DNA from 4 places in the Furfurilactobacillus curtus genome. Region 4 is predicted to be linked to each of the others. Evidence: predicted binding sites of a transcription regulator. Region 4 holds the regulator's gene; each other region holds the start of a gene.
The links. Region 4 encodes HrcA, which represses chaperone genes, less so after heat shock. Its sites were predicted from a motif close to TTAGCACTCNNNNNNNNNGAGTGCTAA; they were not measured.

Region 1 (3,175 bases), 450 kb from region 4:
TCGAGATAAACCAGTAACCTCATGTCCGTGTGCAATGAGCTTTTTTACAACAGCCGATCCGATAAAGCCTGTACCACCAGTCACAAATAATTTCATTTTCATGTACCTTCTTTGATTTAATTTTAAATGATAAGTTTATCGGCAATGATTATAAACGATAGATCTATCATAATCAAGCATTGACTTTCAAATAAATCCTAATTATATTCAAAACATGAAAAAGAAAAGTCAGAAAAAGTATGAGGCGATTTTGGATGCGACGGCTCAATTAATCCTCAGTAAAGATGTTGGCGATGTTTCCACAACCGCAATTGCGCAGGCCGTGGGAATTCCTCAATCTAGTATTTATACCTACTTTGATAACCGAGCTGCATTATTAGCCGCATTATTTCTTCGAGAAATAAAAGCATTATATCAAGCTGATTATGACGTTGCTTTGAATCAACCAATCGCTTCGTTATTGCAGCATTATTTGACGAACTTATTTAAATTCGCGTTAGAACACCCAGATAGCATGACCGTGATTGAAAAGCTAAAGTCTGAAATGTGGATTGATGTAAAGACAGTTGCACAAGTTGAAGAGTGGGTGAGCCAAACGCCAATTCAGCAGCTACTCGCAGCTAATTTACATAATGGGACTTTTAGATCGGTTGATATTTCATTGGTGCGCAATTTGTTGTTTTCGACGATCAAGATACATGCCGATAATATTTTAAACGGAGTGTACACCCAAAACGAGCGACCGTTTAGTGAAGTGTGCGAGTTATTAATCGCAGCCTTAATGAAATGAAGTTAGCTGTGGAACGCTGATTGACAGCACTGACTAAAGCACAAAACCCGTGTTTCCTGAAAATGGAAACACGGGTTTTGTGCGTGTGGCGAGCTACACCAGCCCGTTACCTGTGCCTAGCCTAGCCCGATCAATTGGCAAAGATCGCCAACTGCTCAGGCTTAGCTAGTGCTCGATAACACCCGGCAGGTTTCGCTCTGAATTATTAAATGAATTACTTCATTTCACTGGAGTTCGTCATGATGTGATCAATCAAGCCGTAGTCTAAAGCCTGTTGAGCCGTCATGTAATTGTCGCGTTCTGTATCACGGTTAATGGTTTCGATGTTCTGACCCGTCTTTTCAGCCAGTAATTCGTTAATCATCTTCCGCGTCTTCAGAATTTCTTCTGCGACGATTTCAATTTCAGTCTGTTGACCTTGTGCACCACCAGAAGGTTGGTGAATTAGGATCTCTGAGTGTGGCAGAGCGAATCGCTTGCCCTTAGTCCCAGAGGTGGCCAGAATGGAAGCCATTGAAGCGGCCATTCCCATGACAATTGTTTGAACGTCGGATTTAACGAAGTTCATTGTGTCATAGATCGCCATCCCAGAAGTAATGACACCACCAGGAGAGTTAATGTACATGTAAATATCTTTATCTGAGTCTTGGGCATCTAGGAACAACAACTGAGCGATAATGGCATTGGCCATGTCGTCTTCAATTGGCCCAGAAACCATGATGATCCGGTCCTTTAACAACCGGGAGTAAATGTCATAGGCGCGTTCACCGCGGCTGGACTGTTCAATAACAGTTGGAATTAAAGCCATGATTGAGGCCTCCTTGTAATTTGCGTTGTGAGTTAGTCAGCGTTAGCACTTGAATGCTTGCTCTGCTAATCAACGTAACTGTAGTTTAAACCTTTGGTCAAAAAAGGTCAAACAAAATGCGAACAAACTAACTAATTTTTTTTGATTAGTTGTGGTAGCCTTAATACATCAAGGGTTGAGGAGTAAATTGATGAATAAAAAATGGTTAACTTGGTCGGTATTTGTCGAATTGACGGAAATTTATACCGCGCCGTTGAATATTGTCTGGTTTGTCTTAGGAGCAGCGATTGCACAATATCATTATGGGGTCGTCAATTGGATTAATGTTTTGTTGTGTCTGATTGATGTCTTTATCTTTGACTTGGCAGTGAATGTTTCGGATAACTATTATGATTATGTCCATGCTACAGATCGAGAAGGATATGCGTTACATACGAATCCGCTAGGCCGGCTTAAATTGCCATTGAAAGGTGTCTGGTGGTTAGGAACCATCCTGTACTTAATCTCAGCGATTCCAGGATTAGTTCTGGTCACGCGCACTGGCTGGCCGGTCCTGATTTTTGGGCTCATTGGTTACACCATTGGTATTTTTTATACAGCCGGACCGTGGCCTTTAAATGCTATGCCAATCTGTGAAGCGGTAGTGGCGTTGTCGATTTCTTATTTGATTCAACTAACCTGTGTCTACGTTAGTATCTTCGGGCAGCGTCCATTTAATTTCAGCGTGATCGCGACGACATTTACTTTATGTCTACCACTGACTCTAATTTTCTTTTTGGTGCAGCTCGCCAATAACACCGCTGATTTAGATGAAGATATTAAAAATCATCGACACACACTAGCTTATTTTATTGGTCGTGGTAACGCGGTTAGTCTGATGCGAGTGTTGTTGGTCCTTGGGTCCATTTGGCCACTTGTTAACTTTTTCGGACACTTGGCACCATGGGAAACATTATTGAGTTTGCTTTTATTACCAGTCATGTGGCGGGGAATGCAACCGTTTTTTGCGGTACAAGATAAACGCAAGACCTATATGAGTGTCATCAAGAGTACTTCATTGTTCTTTTTAGGTTATACGTTGTTGTTTGCTGCCGGAGTCTGGTTATAAATTTTGCAGGAACCCGCCCAATTAGCCTTGTCCGTTGTTGCTCGGCCTCAAAACGGTCTGGTTCACACTCTTTCTTAAACGTGCTCGCCAGACCTGAGTCCTGCGCCCAACCAACAACCACAACCGGGCAAAATACGCCCAATTGCGCTTGTCCGTTGTTGCTCGGGCTCACACTCTGATTAATAAAAAAACATTGACAAGGAATTAAAAAGCTGGTATCTTTCTAATCAACATTTAATCATTTGTTTTCATTCCAAGTAGGGACTCGTCTGGGCGTCAGGAAGTCGGTGGTTGCTGCGAACCGATCAGGGCTAGTTTACGAAATACTTGAAAACCACAATGAACGGGCAACTCTGGACCGTTATCCCAGTGAGAGTGAGGCTTTTTGGTGGCGCCATCAAAGAACCTAAGCTGGGTGGTACCACGGTTAAAAAATCGTCCCTGTTATGCAATTGCATAACAGGGACGA
Region 2 (3,175 bases), 490 kb from region 4:
AGCAATCTGACGCACTGGTTCTTCAAGCGCACGCAGAACAATATTAATTCCCGTTTGAACGTCGCCTTCTTCTTCCAATGCAGCGACTGCTTCGATAACGTTAACTAATGCAGTACCACCACCAGAAACGAAGCCTTCTTCAACTGCGGCTCGCGTCGCATTCAACGCATCTTCAATCCGGTAACGACGTTCCTTCAATTCGGTCTCAGTTGCAGCACCGACGTTAATTCGGGCAACCCCACCAGATAACTTAGCTAAACGTTCTTGTAACTTTTCTTTGTCGAAGTCTGAAGTCGTTGCTTCTAACTCAGTTCGAATGTTGGCAACCCGTTCGTCAACGTCGGCCTTGTTACCAGCGCCTTCAACGATCGTCGTGTTATCTTTGGTAACAGTAACTTTACCAGCTTGACCCAACTGTTCGACAGTCGTGTCTTTCAAGTTCAAGCCGAGGTCGTCAGTAATCACAGTACCACCAGTCAAAGCAGCAATATCTTCCAACTGCGCTTTGCGCCGATCACCAAAGCCAGGGGCCTTAACAGCAACGACGTTAAACGTACCACGCATCTTGTTCAAGACTAACGTTGGCAATGCTTCACCAGTAATGTCATCAGCGATGATCAGTAAAGCACGGCCCTGTTCAACAACTGATTGCAGTAATGGCAAAATGTCTTGGATGTTAGCAATCTTCTTATCCGTGATCAAGATGTATGGGTTATCCAAGTCAGCTTCCATCTTGTCATTATCGGTAACCATGTATTGACTCATGTATCCACGGTCAAACTGCATCCCTTCAACTACATCCGAAGTAGTCTCGATCCCCTTAGATTCTTCAATGGTGATAACGCCATCATTGCCAACCTTTTCCATTGCGTCAGCAATCAATTCACCAACTTCTGGATCTGCAGCCGAAATCGAAGCAATCTGAGCAATGTCTGACTTAGTTTTGACGTCGTGGCTCATCTTGTGTAAAGCATCAACGGCTGCATTGGTCGCTTTTTCAATCCCTGTCCGGATCCCAACTGGGTTGGCACCGGCAGTCACATTCTTCATGCCTTCGTTTACGATGGATTGTGTGAGCACCGTAGCAGTTGTCGTCCCGTCACCAGCGATGTCATTAGTCTTAGAAGCAACTTCAGCAACCAACTTTGCACCCATGTTTTCGAAATGGTCAGCCAATTCAACTGCTTTAGCAATCGTTACACCATCATTAGTGATGGTTGGTGAACCATAACTTTGTTCAAGTACAACGTTGCGACCTTTTGGTCCAAGTGTGGTTTTAACCGTGTTCGCTAATTTATCAACCCCAGCAAGCATTGAGCTGCGGGCATCTTCAGAAAACTTTAGATCTTTAGCCATGTGAATTTCCACCTCAACTATTTTTTATTTCGTCTTTATTTACGCAATTTAGGTCGAAAATTATTCAACAATTGCGACAATATCTTTTTCATGGAGAACTAGGTAATCTGCACCGTCATAAGTCACTTGGGTCCCGGCGTACTTGTCAAACATTACTGTGTCGCCTTCCTTAACGGATGGTGCAACAGAGTCACCGTTGTCCAATACACGGCCAGCACCGACAGAGATAACTTTTCCAGTCGTTGGTTTTTCTTGCGCATTACTTGCCAAGACAATACCGCCAACGGTTTGTTCTTCTTCTTCAGAAGCTTGTAAAATAACACGATCTCCTAATGGTTTTAACACGTTAATCCCTCCAATAATTTTCGTTGAAATAAACGCTTTTAGCACTCTTAATGTCTAAGTGCTAACAACAAGGTCTATAATAACCATCCCCGATTCTGAATGCAAGGCTTTTGGTCAAACTTAGTCAAAAAAATTAGCAGCCCCGGACCCACACTGCTAATTGATAGCTGTCAACAAGGCATAAGGATTAAGCTGGGCGATGCTTAAAAAAACGTCAGTCACTTCGCAAAGCAACCGACGTTCATCCTTTTGTATTCAGCTAATAATCACAACTGTTTATCCTTGTTCACCCTCAGTTGGTAGAATCTCAGCATAATGATCAATGAAATAAATGAGTGTCTGTAATTCATTAGTCAAATCAACGTTTTGAACCCGCACTGAGTCAGGTACAGACAAGCGACGTGGCGTAAAGTTCAGAATCCCCTTGATTCCGGCCTTAACCAATTGTTCCGTCACATCCTGTGCTGTACGTTCTGGAACGGTTACGATGGCGATCGAGATTTGCTGATCCTGCAATTGACGGCCCATTTCTGATAATGGATAAATTGGCACACCACTTTGAACTGTGTTTACGATATTGTCGTTAACATCAAAGGCTGCGCTGATACGAACATTGCTGTTTTGATGAAAATTAAAGTTCAATAATGCATGGCCTAAATTCCCCACCCCAACTAATGCAACATTGGTCAATTGATCTTGATTCAGAATCTTTTTAAAGAACTCAATGAGCTTTGCAACATCATAACCGTAGCCTCTTTTGCCGAGGGCACCAAAGTATGAAAAGTCGCGACGAATAGTTGCAGAGTCGACTTTAACCGCCTCCGATAACTGGGTTGAAGAAACGCGGGTCTTATCCGCATCCAATAAAATGTTTAAATAACGGTAATAGATCGGCAGCCGTTTTGCTGTCGCACGTGGAATTCGTTGTTCGGCCACGACGGTTCACTCCTTTTTGTTCGATTAGTATCGCTTGTGAAACTAATGTGTAGACCAATTATAGCATAGGGTCACTTATTGTGAAGTAAATTTCATTCTTTTATCTGTTTCTTTCACAAAGTTTCTTGCCGTTTGGCTTAATAAAATCCTGATTTACCTTGATCTGAAAGCTTTTGAATCGACTGTCTTTTTCCTAAAACTTCGTACTGTTGATATTAATTAAAATCACGAACTTTTATAATCATCGTCATTAATCCTTTACCAACCACTTGTTTCACAAGCTCAATCAGCGCAGCCGCTTGGTAACCCATGCCGCTTCATTGCTCGACATGTTAGAATGGTAGTTATGAAATCGTTTGATGAGTGAAGGAGTTTTCGACTATGTATGTTCTCCAAGTACAAGCAGTCGCACGTCGTTTCGGCGCCGATACCTTATTTGAAAATGTCTCTATGACGGTTGAAGATCACGCACGTGTCGGCTTAGTTGGTCGCAATGGCGCTGGCAAATCAACCTTATTAAAAATGATTGCAGGCTTAA
Region 3 (3,175 bases), 1.7 Mb from region 4:
CAGTGATAGTTGCAGCATCATCGGATTGCGGATTCTCTTCAGCATCCTTTTTAGCTCGTTCGAGCTGATTGACTTGGTCGCGGTAATAAGCGGCTTTTTCGTAATCTTCTTTGTCCAATGCTGATTGTTTGTGAGCTTCTGCTGTATGAATCTTGTCTTCATAAGAAGTTGGGTCGACATTACGCAACGTCAGGTTCTTCTTAGAGCCGGCTTCGTCGACCAAATCGATCGCCTTATCCGGTAAGAAACGATCCTGAATGTAGCGAGCTGATAAACGTGCAGCGGCTTCAATGGCAGCGTCAGAGTAGTGAACGTGGTGATAGTCTTCGTAACGCTTCTGAATCCCTTTTAGAATGGAAATCGTGTCTTCAACAGATGGTTCTTCAACTTCGATTGGCTGGAATCGACGGGCCAATGCGGCATCTTTTTCAATGTCACGGTATTCTTTTTGGGTGGTCGCCCCAACCAATTGGAATTCACCACGTGCTAAGGCTGGCTTCAAGACGTTACCAGCATCCATACCGCCTTCAGCATTTCCGGCACCGACGACTTCATGGATTTCGTCGATAAAGAGGATAATATCATCGTTCTTTGAGACTTCGTCCATCAGTTGCTGCATCCGCTGTTCAAATTGACCACGAATCCCAGTTCCTTGAACAAGTGAAACAACATCTAGTCGGATAATTTGCTTGTTAAGTAGTTTTTCTGGCACCTTACCGTTGACGATGGCCTGCGCCAAACCTTCAACGACGGCCGTCTTACCAACACCGGCTTCCCCAATTAGAACGGGATTGTTTTTAGTCCGACGGTTTAAAATCTCAATAACGCGATCGATTTCGGCATCACGACCGATGACGGGATCGATTTTTCCTGCTTTGGCTTGATCAGTTAGGTTTAGACCATATTGATCGAGGAGCGGGTGCTTGCTGTTGCGGTTGTTACCGCCATTATTATTGCCACCGCGGCCAGCCTGAGTTGCTGGGCCTTGCTGGGCTTGTTGAAAGTTATTTGCATTAACGTTCCCATTTTGCATTGCCGCAAAGAGATCGTCTAGGTTACCAAAGCCAAATGGATCTTGAGCCATGTTTGAGCCTCCGTTTCTATTACCATTCATTAAATTATTGCCTGCTTGTTGGAGAAGTTGATAGCAATCTTGACACAAATTTACTTGGATTTGTTGTCCATTCATATTGACGCCTAAATGGATTGTTGCCTCATTCTTCTGGCAGTTTTGACAAAGCATGTCGTGATCACTCCTTCATCAGTATTCATCAAACGACCTGCTAATTGCCAGGCGTGATGGGAAAGGTGTTAATCAAATTTTGTTTGACCAACATTGACCTTTAGCTAGTATTATACACGCTAACTTTATGTGTGCAAGTCAATTGCCTCTTTTTTTAGCACTTTATTTGTGCGAGTGCTAATTCATGAATGGGTGTCGATTAGCAAAAACGTCATGCCTCAGAAAAGCTTGGGCATGACGGATTAACTGACTATTTATTTCATGAAGTGTTGTGACTTAACGTAATGATGACCAGCCGTGATATCGTATTGAACTAACTGATAGTCGTGAAGCAACTGCAGCTTTTTAGAAGAAAGCTGGTGAGCGTGGATGGGGTGACCAGTTGAATCTGTATACTCAGTGGCGGCGTTGAAATTGTTGACAGAACCTTCCTTAGAGCTTGTTGACATGGCGGGCAACTGTTCTAAAAGGTCTGTTTGCAACGCGTAATAGGGCGAAACTTTAGCATTTAGTTGTTTTAAAACTAAGGCCGGAAACGAGTAGGGAGCGACTATCGGTTGATTGACTTTTTGTTTAGCCCCGTGAGCGCGAGCATAGCGATTCGAGTACACAAAGTAGTCGGTTTCGTGCAGCGCTTGACCATCCTTTCGCATCGATAAGCCATCATAAATGCCAGGCAAATGGTCACCATACCAAACTAAAGTGATTGGTCGATCGATTTGATCAAGCTGTTTAATGAACTTTTTGACTTGTTGATCGCTAATTGAGATCCCCTTGGCATAGTTTTCAATCGATCGTTGGCTTGTTTCACTGGCGAAAGCTTGACCAGTCACTTTGAATTGATTGTGCGCGTAATAGTTATCAAAGGGCATGTGATTTTGCATCGTCACCAGATTAATGAACTGACCGTTGACATGGTGTTTCAATTGGCGAAGGGTATTTTGATAAGCGGTTTGATCGGACAGATAGGGATTCGTGCCCACGTGGTGTTGATTAGTGATGGGCGAGGAACTGCCTAAATAGTCAAATTGGTTAAACCCAAACTTTTTATAAACGGTGATGCGATCATATAAATTACCCGTGTAAGGGTGGATGCCCATGGAATAAGGGAAGAGATTATTAAACGCTGGGGTGTAGGCTGCGTTTGGTACGAGTTGCGTGTACGGCGTTGGTAGTGTTGGCGAAAAATTGGTAATGGACAGGCCCGTTAGCGTTTGATATTCCATATTGGCGGTTCCACCACCATATCCTGAGCTCATCATCAAGCCAGCGGTCGTGTCATGTTTAATCGAGGAAATGAACGGAAGCGGGTTATGATTGACTTTGAGCTGCGGTACCCGACGAGGGTCGGAAAAACTTTCGCTCAAATTGAAAATAACGGTTTGTTTGCTGATATCGGTCGTTCGCGTGCGATTTATCTGACGGGCTTGGTGTTGATAGCGGTGGACGAGGCGCGTCATGGTTTGCTTAGAATAGTCAGCCGGTTTAGCCATAATTTTAACGTCGATATTATTTAAAAATTGGATAACTGGGCCGTTGATCTGTGCCCTGATGGTTTGTGAATAGAACGATGGATCATCGCCCATGGTTTTGACAAATTGACCAGGAATGCTAGAGACATGATTGAACTGAATGGGACTTATTAGGATCATTACCCCCACTATTAGTCGACTGATCCGCGATGAAGTGGACAGTGATTGGGTCTGCACGTGGCGGGTTAACCACCAAATAAGGACAATAAGTGCGACCAGAGCGATCGCGGCGAAAATTATAATTTTCTGATCGACCATGGTCAGAATATCTTTATATCCGCTGACCATTAGTACTTCTGAGGGTAAAATTGGTTCAGCCCGCAGTTGGATTTTAATTAGTGTCGCCGTGATCACGAGACCCATTGCGCCAATCGTCAGTACTAATGCAGTCCAGTATTGG
Region 4 (3,175 bases):
GTAAGACGCGATCTTTTAGCATATAACCCTTTTGAAGCACTTTGACGACCGTTTCGGGCGTTTGTCCATCTTCGGCTGGCGTGGTTTGCACAGCCTGATGTTTGGTCGGATCAAAGGGTTGGTTTAACGCCTCGATCTCAGTCACATTATTTTGCTTCAGCGCGGCCTGCAAATGATCGTAAACCATCTGTACCCCGTGTTGCAACTTTTTTGCAGCCTCGTCATCAACTTCTGTCGCCAATGCGCGCTCCAAATTATCCAGTTCTGGCACAACATCATGAGCTAACTGCTGCCCGTCATATTTCAATAAGGCAGCGGTTTCTTTTTGCTGTCGCTGCTGAATATTAGCAATTTCAGCCTGCGCCCGTAAAAGTTGATCGTCCTTTTCTTCTAACTGAGCTTGCAAGGTTTCAATGACTTGTTGCGATTTTTTTTCATCGCTCACAGGTTCAGCCTCAATTGGCTTCTTAATGTCTTTTGCACGCGGATCCTTGGCTTTTTTCGCAGCTGCTTCACTTTCAGCAGCAGTTTCATTTTTCTGGTCATCCGTTTGCTGTGATGTTTCAGACAAATGTGCCACCTCCATTCACTAAAAAATTTAATTATTAACTATGAATCTAACTCACCGATCAAGCTCCCGATAGTAATCAAGGAGTTTTGCAGCAAGCTCTTGACGGAAAGCGCCAATTAAACCGATCATTCGTGAATAAGGCATCCGCGTCGGACCCAAAACCGCAATCATACCGCGGCCGTGGGGACCCACATCATACGTCCCGGTCACCAAACTATAGTCCTTCAATAGGTCATTTGTAATCTCATCACCAATTTTAACCCGAACCTGATTATCTGGTGGGCTCAGGACGCTAGCAATATCTGTTGATGTATCAAAGAGTTGATACATCGATTTCAATACTTGTGGGTCTTGATCTGCCGAGAAATTCAATAAATTCAATCGACCTCCAACAAAGAACCGTTCCGTTGCGGCTTGATCGAGGACATGCCCTAAAATCTCCAAAAAACCGGTCGGCGTTTGCAAATACTGCCCGACTTGAGCCGGAATTTGCACCCGCAATTTCTCCATAATCTCCGGTAACTGTAAGCCGACAAGCTGGTCGTTGATTAAGCGCACAACTGCTTCCAGTTGGTCACTGGCAATATTGCGTGGAACCGTAAACGTCTGGTTGGCAACATCACCGTTATCGAGAACCATAATCGCCATGACCTGTCGATTTCCCAAAGGCACTAATCGAAATCCGCTAAGCCGAACATCGGCTTGTTCCGGTTTCAAGGTAAACGCCGTATAAGAAGTTAACTCTGATAACAAATTAGCTGACTCTTCAATAATCTCGTCAATCTTATTAAATGAACCGCCCAACTCGCTTTGAATTAACTGAATATCAGCGCGTTTAACCGCGTCATCACTCACTAAATGGTCAACATAGTAACGATAACCTAGTAAAGAAGGAACCCGACCAGAGGAAGTATGTTCTTTTTGAACATACCCCGCTTCTTCCAAAGCGGCCATTTCATTGCGAATGGTGGCTGAACTCACGTGGATCGGTAAATGGTCACTTAAACCTTTGGATCCGACAGCCGACCCAGTTTCTGTATACTCACGGACAATGGCTTGTAAAATTAATTTTTGTCGATCAGTTAACGTCTTAATCACCTCTTTTAGCACTTGTGCCATTTGAGTGCTAAGAACAATTACTAATATAACAACTTGGTCAAACAAAGTCAAACATAATTTCGCATTCCTAGCAGCGCCTTCCAATCAGCCTAACTCTAGCGAATGGCTCGGTTTACAAGGACTCGCGTACACGTAAAAGGACACCGTCTCAACACTGAGACAATGTCCATTGAAGCCAGTCTACTCACAGCTGCCAACTCATTTTAATTCGTCAAACTTCGCTTGATGCGCAGTGGTTCTGAAGAGCTCCAATCAAATCGTTAATTTAGGACCACCGACTTGATCGATAAATCGTTGGGTGTTAATGACATCCTGATCCAGCTGTTCAACCAGTGCCTCGGCACCGTCAAACTTAACCTGGTCGCGAAGATACCCTCCCCACGCAACTGTCACTTCTTCACCATAAATTTCTTCATTGAAGTCAAGCAGATAAATCTCATCCGTAACTGGTCGATGGGCCCCGAATGTTTCATTGCGGCCGATAGAGGCCATCCCTGCATGCCAATCGGCCCCTACTTTCAGCCAAACCGCATAAATGCCAATCCCGGGTAAACGTTCAACGGCGGGACCTTCGACATTTGCCGTTGGATAACCCAAGGTTCGTCCGCGCGCTTCGCCATGAATAACGATCCCGGTCGTTTGATAAGTGTACCCGAGTAACTCATTGGCATGGGCAACTTGACCGGCGTCAATTAATTCACGAATTCGTGTTGAACTGTCCTTCGCATGATCCATTGAGACCTGCCCGACTTCGACGACCTCAAACCGGTCGCGTGCATACCCTGGTAACTGTGCCATATTAGCCACCGCTTTGCGGCCATAAGTGTGGTCAAACCCAGCCACCACTGCCACTGCGTGTAAGCCAACCATATACTGATCGACGAATGCTTGCGGCGTAAGTGAAGCCAGCTTAGACGTAAAACTGACGCCATACACAATGTCGACACCCAATTGCTTTAACAAGTCCAACTTACGGTCGAAAGTGGATAGGTACCGAAATGACTCAGTTGACGTTTGATACACAATGGACGGGTGATGAGTATAGGTCAACACAGCCAATTTTGCATGACGAGCCGTGGCAATTTCCCGAGCACGCCTGATAACCGTCTGATGACCGAGATGCACGCCATCAAAAAAGCCCATGGCTAAAACAACATCACCAGTGGGAATTTGTTCTGCTCGATAGGGGTGGCGTAAATAGATGACTTCCACGATTTGACACCTTCATTAACAATATTTTTGAATTTCTGTTAAAGATGATTTGAAAACATTTTAAGCGGCTTGGCATGTCGCCGATCATCACTGAGCTGATATAAAGCCTTAATGTGCTGCTGATAACGTACAGATATGATTGGTTGGTCACCAAGAATAGTCGTGGGTAAAAAGCCACCATTCTGAACGATCTGCCATTGTTCATCACTTAATTCAACCACGGGATAATGCGAAAGTGCAACATCAATTGGAAACAAATGCTGCTCAATGCTG

Region 1: the regulator HrcA is predicted to act here: its motif matches at 1,641-1,667, upstream of clpP (ATP-dependent Clp endopeptidase proteolytic subunit ClpP).
Region 2: the regulator HrcA is predicted to act here: its motif matches at 1,740-1,766, upstream of groES (co-chaperone GroES).
Region 3: the regulator HrcA is predicted to act here: its motif matches at 1,398-1,424, upstream of ACYQ0Y_RS09740 (ATP-dependent Clp protease ATP-binding subunit).

What each region holds. Positions count from the first base shown of each region.
Region 1 covers NZ_BAAHXU010000001.1:854,565-857,739, reverse strand. The annotation lists gene ACYQ0Y_RS04380 (SDR family oxidoreductase) at 1-96, opposite strand, end outside; gene ACYQ0Y_RS04375 (TetR/AcrR family transcriptional regulator) at 215-790, shown strand; gene clpP (ATP-dependent Clp endopeptidase proteolytic subunit ClpP) at 1,005-1,598, opposite strand; gene ACYQ0Y_RS04365 (prenyltransferase) at 1,789-2,706, shown strand.
Region 2 covers NZ_BAAHXU010000001.1:897,617-900,791, forward strand. The annotation lists gene groL (chaperonin GroEL) at 1-1,356, opposite strand, end outside; gene groES (co-chaperone GroES) at 1,417-1,701, opposite strand; gene ACYQ0Y_RS04555 (redox-sensing transcriptional repressor Rex) at 1,978-2,637, opposite strand; partial or broken gene ACYQ0Y_RS04560 (ATP-binding cassette domain-containing protein) at 3,103-3,175, shown strand, end outside.
Region 3 covers NZ_BAAHXU010000001.1:2,083,179-2,086,353, forward strand. The annotation lists gene ACYQ0Y_RS09740 (ATP-dependent Clp protease ATP-binding subunit) at 1-1,243, opposite strand, end outside; gene ACYQ0Y_RS09745 (LTA synthase family protein) at 1,498-3,175, opposite strand, start outside.
Region 4 covers NZ_BAAHXU010000001.1:406,766-409,940, forward strand. The annotation lists gene grpE (nucleotide exchange factor GrpE) at 1-571, opposite strand, end outside; gene hrcA (heat-inducible transcriptional repressor HrcA) at 623-1,690, opposite strand; gene ribF (riboflavin biosynthesis protein RibF) at 1,943-2,902, opposite strand; gene truB (tRNA pseudouridine(55) synthase TruB) at 2,941-3,175, opposite strand, start outside.